Regions from separate parts of the Cytobacillus spongiae genome, predicted to be linked through region 3. Evidence: riboswitches for the same ligand, from Rfam matches in the RefSeq annotation. Region 3 holds a riboswitch; each other region holds the start of a gene.
What was found. A riboswitch is a leader RNA that binds a small molecule or an ion and turns the genes downstream of it on or off. The one in region 3 is predicted to bind cobalamin.

Region 1 (3,282 bases), 650 kb from region 3:
TTCACAGCGGAGGAAGAACCGAATGAAAATGTCTTATATATCATTAACCCTGAAGGAGATGTAGCATTAGAGCATTATAAATATGGGGGCAATGCGGTAGAAAATACGGTCATGGGGAATAAGGAATTGACCACCGTTGATACGGAATATGGCCGGCTTTCGGGGATTATATGCTGGGATAAGGATTTTCCTGCAGTGGTTGATCAAATTGGAGAGCTTAAGGTAGATATCTTGTTTATTCCATCTGCTGATTGGAGAGAACTTTCTCCCTACCATACGATCGTTGGAAACTTCAGAGGGATTGAGAACGGGGCGAATGTTGTTACGCAAACCGTTAATGGTATGTCGATGATTACCGATTACAAAGGTCAGGTTTTAACGAAAATGGACCATTTCTCAACAGACCACTGGGTCATGAGGGGGCACGTTCCGACAGAAGGTGTGACGACCTTTTACTCATTGTTCGGGAAATATTTGGTTGGCTGTATTATACTGATATTAGCTCTAACCATCGTATATATACATCGCTTGGAGCGAAGAAAAAAGCTGAATCATTAAGGAGTTATAATGCGAGTAGGTCTTGTTTGCAGAAATGAAATTCGTGAGGAATTAATCAATCGATTAAAACCATATGGAATAGAAATCTATCGAGAAGCGGATCTTTACATGGTGGAGGAGGGACTTCATAGCGGTTTTTTACCATGCATTGTGTTCGACCCGAACGATCTGAACAGGCTAGGTGAAATTCTAAAGCCATTCGCCCCTACCTCAGCTACATCAAAAATTATTGGAAGTCACAATGAGGAATTTTATGTGATTGACCATGAGCAAGTATTGTACTTTGAAGCAGTGGATTCTGCCGTATTATGTCATACAGCAAAAGAGGTATATCGTTTAAAAGAAAAACTCTATCAACTGGAGGAACGTTTGCCAAATGAACGGTTTATTAAAGTAAACCGTTCCTTTATCGTTAACATTGATTCCGTTGCGAAAATAATTCCTTGGTTCAATCGCAGACTGCTTCTCAAATTTGTTCATTCAAAAAAAGAAGTGGAAGTTTCCAAAAGCTTTGTTGGACCGTTTAAAGAGTTTTTAGGAATGAGGTAAGATGCGATGAAAAAATATTTTATAGAAGCAATTATCATATCAGCTGTTTTAGGTATGGTGATCCGAGCAATCGTTCTTTTTCTAATGGGAGAAAATTTATTTTCATCCGTAGAAAGCTATTTCTTTAGTATGGTGATTGCCATGGTTTCTTGTGTGATTTCTGTTTGGGTTCATGTAAAAGTACTTACAAGTAGCAAGATTCCATTTATTACAAAATACATGATTACGTCATTGTTAATTTTATTCATATATTTAATGGGGAATTTGTTCTTCGGTGGATGGGCCATCATCTTTGAAGCTGCATTTTATGGCTATGCGTTATTGATTCTTCTCTTATCATGGCCATTAATTTATCAGCTTAATAAAAGGATTAGAGCGTATCAGCATTTTTTATCGGTGAAAAAATTACAGAATGGCAAAGAATAGATAAAGTCCTATTCATAGGCAGGAAATTCAATATTTTTAAAGAATGTATCAACATGAAATAATGATATTACCGGTAGATAAGGTGTCCACTTGGACTTAAAAGGGAAGCTGGTGAAAATCCAGGACTGTTCCCGCAACTGTAAGTGTTGACGAAATAAGCATGCCACTGTCTTCTGATGGGAAGGGCTTAGAGTAGGAGGAAACACAAGTCAGGAGACCTGCCTTATTTATGTGTCGTATCTTCTTCGGGAGCTAGGAAGATGCAACGAGGTGTGTTGGCGGGACGACAGGTCTGTTTGCTAATGAATCTACGTTGTGTATCTTCCATCTCTCTTATTAGAGAGGTGGTTTTTTTCTGCCTCATGGAAATGGGGGATGAACTATGAAAGTAGAGTTGATTAAAGATCAAATGGAGATGAAAGGAAGGTTACAAACGATTCCGTTTCATGAACAATTAAACCGATTTCGTCCAGCAGAAAATCAGCAAATGGCTATGATTAAGGCGATCGAGAGGGGAAATGCAATGATGACCCTAGCTGTCTCCGGGCACTATATTGTAGGATACACCATTATTCTTCCACCAGAAGAGGATGAGCGCTGGCATAAACTCCCCTACCTTAAAATGGTAGGTGTGATGGAGGTAGCACCTTCCTTTCGAAATTTAGGACTAGGAAAAAGGCTTATACAAGGGTTATTTGAGGAAGATGAAATGGTACAATCTATCATTGTGTCATTGGAGTATTGTTGGCACTGGGATCTGGGAATGACAGATGGAGATCCGCTTCCTTATAGCAGAATTCTGAAAAATGTACTAAAGTCAGCAGAATTCATCGAATTTGAAACAACAGATCCTGATATTGCCCTCTATGAAACCAACTTTATGATGGCTAGAATTGGAAGTAGCATTACGGCTGAACAATATCAGGAGTTTAAGAAATTAGCCAAGCAATAAAGTAGAAGTCTGAAATATCTGTTGATTATAGGGTATAAATGGGAAAATGAGTTTGGGTGATGAAACATGAATCGAAGAAAAACCGTCTTGGTGTTATCTATCTGTCTTAACTTCATGCTATTTACTCATCCATCAGGTGCTGTTCGCTAAAGTAGGTCCAGTTGAAGTAGGCATCCAGTTTAAAGAAGCGGCTCGAACGAATAATATAAAGATTATTTCGCCTTACATTGCTGATGGAAGAGAGCACCAACTATCAGAACAAGTGCTAAACCAAGTATATCAACGAATGAGCAGTGCTACGAGTTTCCAGACCTACGAGTTACTGAAATTTAGTAATGGTGAAATGGTGCTACTCAACCTAACATCTGACCATAAAATCCAAGAAGTTGTGTTTGTTCCAGAAGAGTCACGAAAGCTGTTTAAGGATTGATGTTGGGCTTTAGGTAAACCTAGGGACATTAATCTCGTTTGTGGGTTTCAATTTGCTTTGACCCTGTTGCTAGAGAAAGCTCAGAACAGAATGTGGTGGAAAAGAGCTTCCGAAGAAGCTCTTTTCCATCTAAACAAATGTTAGCTAATTGCCTTCAGGAGATATTGAATTCCGCTTAACTAGCTCATAATACAGGGCCGTTGTGGTCTGTACAATTAAAAATACGACTACAGAGAATTGAATACTATATCCATCTTGGTAATGGATGACACCCATAATAGTTGACAATTTTTCCATCGTTAAACCGATAACTGTCCAGCCTAGGATATAGGGGATAAATGTAACTTTTTGTATAGCAAATTTCTCA
Region 2 (3,282 bases), 1.6 Mb from region 3:
GGCTGTCTTCGCTAATAATTCTACCGCATCATCAATTCGAGGCCCTGGTCTAGACAAAACGTCAGCATCTAGTAAGAAGACTTGATCATTCTGGATGGCTTTGATTTGGTCCCAACCCGAACGCCCTTTGATTTCCGCAACTGCATTTTCAACATAATTTACTGTAGTTACAATTAACTCTGGATTTCGAGAAATGACTTCCTCTTCAGCTACCTTAATCCAGCCTTCTTGATCACCAAATACGTTTTCAACCCCCGCACGGTCCACAATCTCCTGCTGGAACGTCTTCATCCCGGTTGTGTAAATATCTGGTGATGGACTGATTTCCAGATATAATGGCATCTTCGTCGTTACTCCTGATAGCTTCTCTTCTACTTCCTTCATATTGGCTTGAATTTCTTCGACTACTTCTTCCCCAACTTCCGCTACACCCATTACGTCAGCCAACTGCTCGATATCTCCGTATACATCTTCAAAGGAACTTGCCGATTGAATAACAAATACAGGAATGCCAGCATCCGTTATCGGCTTTAATGCCTCTTGTTCTCCTACCGTGTAAGCAATCACCACATCTGGCTTTAAAGAAAGTATTTTCTCCGCATTGATATTCACTGAATCAGAAACTCGTTCAATCTTACTTGCTTCTTCCGGATAATGATCATAATCCGTTACACCAATAATTTTCTCCCCCACACCAAGCTCAAATAGGATTTCCGTATTGCTGGGCTGTAAAGAAATCACTGTTTCTGGAACTTCATCAAATGTTACTTCATTTCCTAAGTCATCTGTCACAGTATATGATTGTGGTTCTTCCACTTTTGGTTCTGACTTTTCTGTGGTTTTCTCATCTGCTGCTTGGCATGCCTGTAAAAAAAATACAAGCATAATAATGGATACAAACTTGAATAGTTGTTTTGTTTTCATCATGTTCTCCTATCTATTTCTTCTTTTTCGTAGGGTATGATTCACTAATAAACGGAATTTCTTCGACCCCATTTTGCTTGTTTACGTATACAGCCATGACAAAAAGTACATTGGCAAGCAAATGAGCATAATCGAACAAAATATCTGGTACTTCTCTCTCTAAGCTTACTTTGTGCAATGCACGTACCGACTTTTTCGCTTCACTCCGGCAAACATGAAGAACACACGCTGCCTCCGTTCCTTGTGGAAGTAGAAAATGAGCAATCTGATCTTCCACCTCATTTACATAATAGTCGTACATCTCACTTAATCGATTCAGCTTCTCTTCAGTTATCGCTACCTTTCCACGAACAGACCCGTTTAAATGATAAGCATTTGGCAATAAATACATGAGATCATTATGGACTACCTCTACATCTTTCGTTAAGGCTGCGGCTTGTCCAATACGAGTCGTCAAGGAATCCGTTCGAATTTCAAAATCTACAGTTGATACCGATTCACGCATAAATGGATAACAAAGAAACCGCATGTCTTTTTCCAAATGTTCGCCCCCCTATTGTTCGATTTGAATAGTCTGCAAGAAGCGTCTTTTAATCCAACGAAAAAAAACCGCCCAAAGTTCATTGGCCGGCGAAAAATGCTATGTAAACAGATTAAGTTGTTTCATAGAAAAGCTGCCGTACAATCCTCTTTATTCCGAAGAGCAAAATACGCTCAAGAAAAGGCAGGTCTCCTGGCTTGTGCTTCACTTTACTTTAAGAGCCTTCCCATTTGGTTGCTCAAACAGTGGCATTTCTTATTTCATCAGCACTTACAGTTGCGGAAACAGCTTCGGCTTCTTACCGAATTCCCTATTATGCTATCAACATAGCACCCAATCTCTGCAATACATATTCAATTAATACTTATTTTACTATAATTAGCTTTCTATAACAAAGAAATATTTTACAATTACTTTACTCTGAGTCTCATCACCCATTGCTCGCCAATTGAGCCCACTTTTCTAATGCCCGTATCTTCAAAGCCAACTGCTAAATAAAGCTGCTTTGCAGGAACATTCTTATGGTTCACAGCTAAGACGATTTCCGTACATTCGGGAAACTCTGTTTGCACAAACTTCTTTAGCAGCATCATGCTTTTTTTCGCATAGCTCTTCCTTTGCTCCGCATAGTTAATCGACAACGCCGTAAGCAGCATGGCATTAGGCTGATCAGAATAATCCTTTACACGCTCTGTAGCATGTAAAAGAAAGTATCCAACAGGCTCATTATCATATAAAATAACCATCCGGTGTTGATCTTCGAATGATTCGATTTTATCCTTAGGCAATGCCGTAAACTGCGCCTGCTCATCCGGAAGTTCAAACGTAAGTAATTTTGGCAAATACACATCCGAAAAATGCACGAACGAAACTTTTCCCATCTTCCATATCCCCTTCAACATTCAATAACCACATTTTAACATAAGAACATACATTCGTCATCGATTTACTTACTATTTTTATTACTTAATGAAAAATGGATAATTCTGAATCATTTCATGATTACTATTTTAAAAGGAAGGAAGGGTAGCCCTGATTTGAAACTGCTCTATTAAAATAAGTTCATCTTAAAACAAGGCTGTTGATTTGCGTTCCAGGCGCTACGCTTTCCGCGGGGCCGGCGCTGAGCCTCCTCGTCGCTTCGCTCCTTCGGAGATCTCACTTGTCCGTTTGATCCCGCAGGAGTCTTCGCTTCTTCCGCTCCAATCAACGGGTTTTCGTCAGGGTTTTCCTGACCAGGGTCAAAAAAATGAAGCTGCCACTGGTTGTGAACTGTTCAAATGTTGATTGATTCGATCTGCCGCTCATTTTGATTCATGGTAAATAACAGTAACCAAATCAAAATGAGGTTTGGTCTTTCTTCCCTTTCACTGTCTCAGATTGTTTAACTGGAAGAATTCTTTTAAATAGACATTCTCTCGTTCAACAGTTGTTCTTTGGTCGTACTTAACTAATTCGATTGTAAGGGAGGTACTCCTTTTTTCATGCCTTGAAATCCAATAGACATAAGGAATTAAAATGATGAAATTCACTCAATTACAAACATAAAGGAAACTTTTTCTAACTGCTACACGTCTACATATTATCTACCAAGTTAGGAGAGAAAAAATGAAGAGATTGCTAGTTAGCTTGTTTGCCGTTGGTCTCTTGTTATTCGTCCTCTTTTATCAAAATGGCATCATCATCAATTCAATTGGCATCTCTTTTGAAAACCCGTTCAAAAAAGCCATAGAAGTCCCAGACTTGTACGCGCAAGTTGACATAAATGCCAATGGAATTGCAGACCCCATTGATATCGTTCAAAGCGCACGAAAAGA
Region 3 (3,282 bases):
TCGGCTAATGGATTTCTTAATAAGCCTTGAAAGGCTGCTCCTGCCATCGCAAGAGATGCTCCCACGAGACCCGCTAACAGCACTCGGGGTAAGCGAATATTTAAAACAATGTTTTCATACATTCCCTCTATAGAAGAAGTGTCAATTGGAAAAACCGCTGACAAGATCAGCTTAATAATGTCAAAAATAGGTACTGAAACAGTACCTATTGAGATTCCAAGTAGCAAGCTAGTGGTGAAGAATCCACAAGCTACTACATATGCAATTAACTTATTACTGATTAAAGACTTCTGGGTAGATTGTTTTTGCAAGCTCCTCTACTCCTTCTACGAGTCTAGGACCTGGGCGAGTCACCAGATCGGAATGAACATCGAATACCAGTTGATTCTGAATCGCACTTACACCTTGCCAGCCTTCTCTTGCAAGCACTTGTTGTACTGCATTCTCTGTATAATACCCATAAGTTGTAATAATTACCTCAGGATTTAACGAGATAATCGTTTCTTGTTCCAACATTGGCCATCCATCTAGATTACCTGCTACGTTTTTCGCATGAATAATAGAAAGCATTTCATCAATGAATGTATTTTTACCAGCTGTAAAGATTTCAGGAGCACCTGAGACCTCCACAAAAACGTTTTTCTCCTCTGAAACTTCTGCAACTTTCGTTTTAATTTCTTCCACTTTCGCTTTCATATCCGCAACCATTTGTTCTGCTTTTGCTTTTTCTCCAGTCGCTTGGCCAATGGTAATAATCGTTTCATATGTTGTTTCGAAGCTTGTAGCATCTTCTACTACAAAAACAGGTATTCCTGAATCCTTTAATTGTTGTAATCCTTCTTTTGAATTATGTGCACCTGATGCATGCGCTAACACTAGGTCTGGCTCTAAAGAGATGATTTTCTCTACATTAAACTCCATTCCACCGATTTTTTCCTTTGTCATTGCATCCTCTGGATAATTGTCAAAATCAGTTACACCGACTACTTCTTCTCCAAGTCCTAGCTCGTAAATAATCTCCGTATTACTAGGAATAAGCGAGACAATTTTCTCTGGTTTCTTTTCAATAACGATTTCTTCATCTAATGCGTCTGTTAATGTAACAGGAAAGGCAGCTTCTTCTTGATTAGCTTCTGTTTGTACCTCTTCCTTTACATCTTCCTTCTCTGTACCGCAGCCAGTCATAATCCCTACGGCCAATAGAAGAGTTAATACGATTGAATACCACTTTTTCATGTCTAATCCCCCTTGTCTATTTCATAAAACGTGAGTTGAGGAAATAAAAAAACATCTCCCATAAATAGAAGATGCTTGTATGACTCGTCATCGATACAAAAAACCGATAGATATGACCGTCACACACCTTCCCATCCTCGTAGGTTACTAGTGTATCCGATGTAGGCAGGTCTCCTGGCTCATGGTCATAGCAGACGCTACACCTTCCCGTACTTCTTGCCGTACAGTGGTATCAGTAGCTTGCTCCCATTTACAGTGGCGGGACCGCGTTGGAGTTACACCAACTTCCCTTTTAAGTCTTTTTTTAAAAGGGGAGGTTTCATCTACCTTCCCTTAAAAGACACCTCATCAATTTTTATTTATTTTTCCAATCACTTAAAATTACACTATAGCCTTGCAGAATTTGCAATGCTTTTTTCTAAAATTCTACAAATTTCTCTGTTCATCTGAAACGATAGGTGCTTCTACTGATAGTTGCTGCCCTATGAATATTTCCTCAAGGGTAATATGACAGGCCCTCCCATAGAGCTTTACCCCTGACTGACTTGCCTCAGCTAATGCATGAGAAAAAATAGGATCAATATGAGGAGCTGTTGTCACTTGCTCCACATCATCTCGTTGCGCAACGAATAAGATAGCTGTTTGGTATTTGCCTTCCTCTACAATTTGAGCGAGCTCCTTCACATGCTTCGCCCCCCTAGCAGTTACCGCATCCGGAAACATCCCTACCCCATTTTCAGCCAGCGTGACGCTCTTAACCTCTAATAAAAGCTGCTCCCCTGCTTGATTCTCAAGTAAGAAATCCCAGCGTGATTGACCATATGTATATTCTGACCTTATATACCTCCAAGCAGAAAACTCCTCAAGCAACCCTTCCTTTAATGCTATTTCAATGAGTTGATTAGGGAAGGTTGTATTAATAGATATATAGCCTTCTTTGACTGGGTTTTCACATAAAACTGCTGTCCATTTCGTTTTTCGATGCGGGTGATTGTTGCCAAGTACCCACACTTTATTTCCTGGAATGAGCAACTCCTTTAACCTCCCAGGGTCAGCCAAATGGACATCTGCTAAGTCCGATTCTCCTTCTATTCTCACCCGAATAATAAAGCGATTCGGCCTTTCAACAAACGTTGCTTCCTGCAGGATTTCTGGGAATGTAATACTAGCCTTCATTAGTAATCCTCCTTTACCTTGGAAATGATTGATTGTATTGTTTCGTTAAAAAATGAGTCCCGCTAAGAGATCAATGCAACACTATCACCATCATTTCTCCATTGTTTCCACTTTCGCTCTATTCCCCCTATAATCTGCACCATCAACTTCTCTCAAAAATTGCAAAAAAGCCTGGCACAGCAGCCAAGCTCTTTACAGATGTGTATAGACTCTCCATTGTTTTACTTTTTTATCGAAAACGAGCTTTGCATTACATTTATTGCTGGCTTCTTTTTCAAATGCATCATACATATCATCCATATTCGCATAATCACCGACTAGCCAAATGGGAATGACGATTCGTGACCGATTCTGCTCTGCATGCCGAAGTGAAATGACAATACCTTCCTTCATCATATCCTTAAGCGAGACAATTACCTCATCAGGGACGGCTGGAAACGACTTCCTTTTCTTAAATCCAAGTAGTGATTTCTCTAGCTTCATTTCTCCCATTTTACTTGAGATGACGTTTCCGACCATATAATAGAACGCATTCATATCTCTGTAGTAGGTTTTATTAAACCACCCATCATCGTGAGCTAAGTAGGCATATTTATTATTTAAATGGTTGTAAAACGGCAAGCGCAAATGCTCCTTTAAATGACTTAGATAAAGGAGCTCGGCTAGCTCTTGACCTGGTAGCTGATTTAACCCCTCCACCTCTTCAAAATCAATCCAGCAAAAGTCTCCATACCCGTAAACATCTTCCTCAATTAATTTACTCACTTTATCCGCTGGAACAAATTCATGGAGGGTATGTAAATTAAAATCCCCTTCATCAAAGCGATGCTTTAAAAGCAAGAGGTTGTTAAGCTTTTCAGGCACAGATAC

Region 1: linked by a shared signal. The riboswitch ahead of LS684_RS04765 (GNAT family N-acetyltransferase) and the one ahead of LS684_RS01370 (ABC transporter substrate-binding protein) in region 3 are both predicted to bind cobalamin.
Region 2: linked by a shared signal. The riboswitch ahead of LS684_RS09125 (hypothetical protein) and the one ahead of LS684_RS01370 (ABC transporter substrate-binding protein) in region 3 are both predicted to bind cobalamin.

What each region holds. Positions count from the first base shown of each region.
Region 1 is NZ_CP089997.1:904,831-908,112, forward strand. It holds gene LS684_RS04750 (nitrilase-related carbon-nitrogen hydrolase) at 1-558, shown strand, start outside; gene LS684_RS04755 (LytTR family DNA-binding domain-containing protein) at 568-1,107, shown strand; gene LS684_RS04760 (hypothetical protein) at 1,114-1,533, shown strand; cobalamin riboswitch at 1,597-1,773, shown strand; gene LS684_RS04765 (GNAT family N-acetyltransferase) at 1,916-2,485, shown strand; gene LS684_RS04770 (hypothetical protein) at 3,060-3,282, opposite strand, start outside.
Region 2 is NZ_CP089997.1:1,801,321-1,804,602, reverse strand. It holds gene LS684_RS09130 (ABC transporter substrate-binding protein) at 1-924, opposite strand, end outside; gene LS684_RS09125 (hypothetical protein) at 938-1,465, opposite strand; cobalamin riboswitch at 1,631-1,817, opposite strand; gene LS684_RS09120 (GNAT family N-acetyltransferase) at 1,876-2,346, opposite strand; gene LS684_RS09110 (DUF1287 domain-containing protein) at 3,074-3,282, shown strand, end outside.
Region 3 is NZ_CP089997.1:250,371-253,652, reverse strand. It holds gene LS684_RS01375 (FecCD family ABC transporter permease) at 1-311, opposite strand, end outside; gene LS684_RS01370 (ABC transporter substrate-binding protein) at 274-1,236, opposite strand; cobalamin riboswitch at 1,383-1,599, opposite strand; gene sfsA (DNA/RNA nuclease SfsA) at 1,663-2,412, opposite strand; gene LS684_RS01360 (hypothetical protein) at 2,605-3,282, opposite strand, start outside.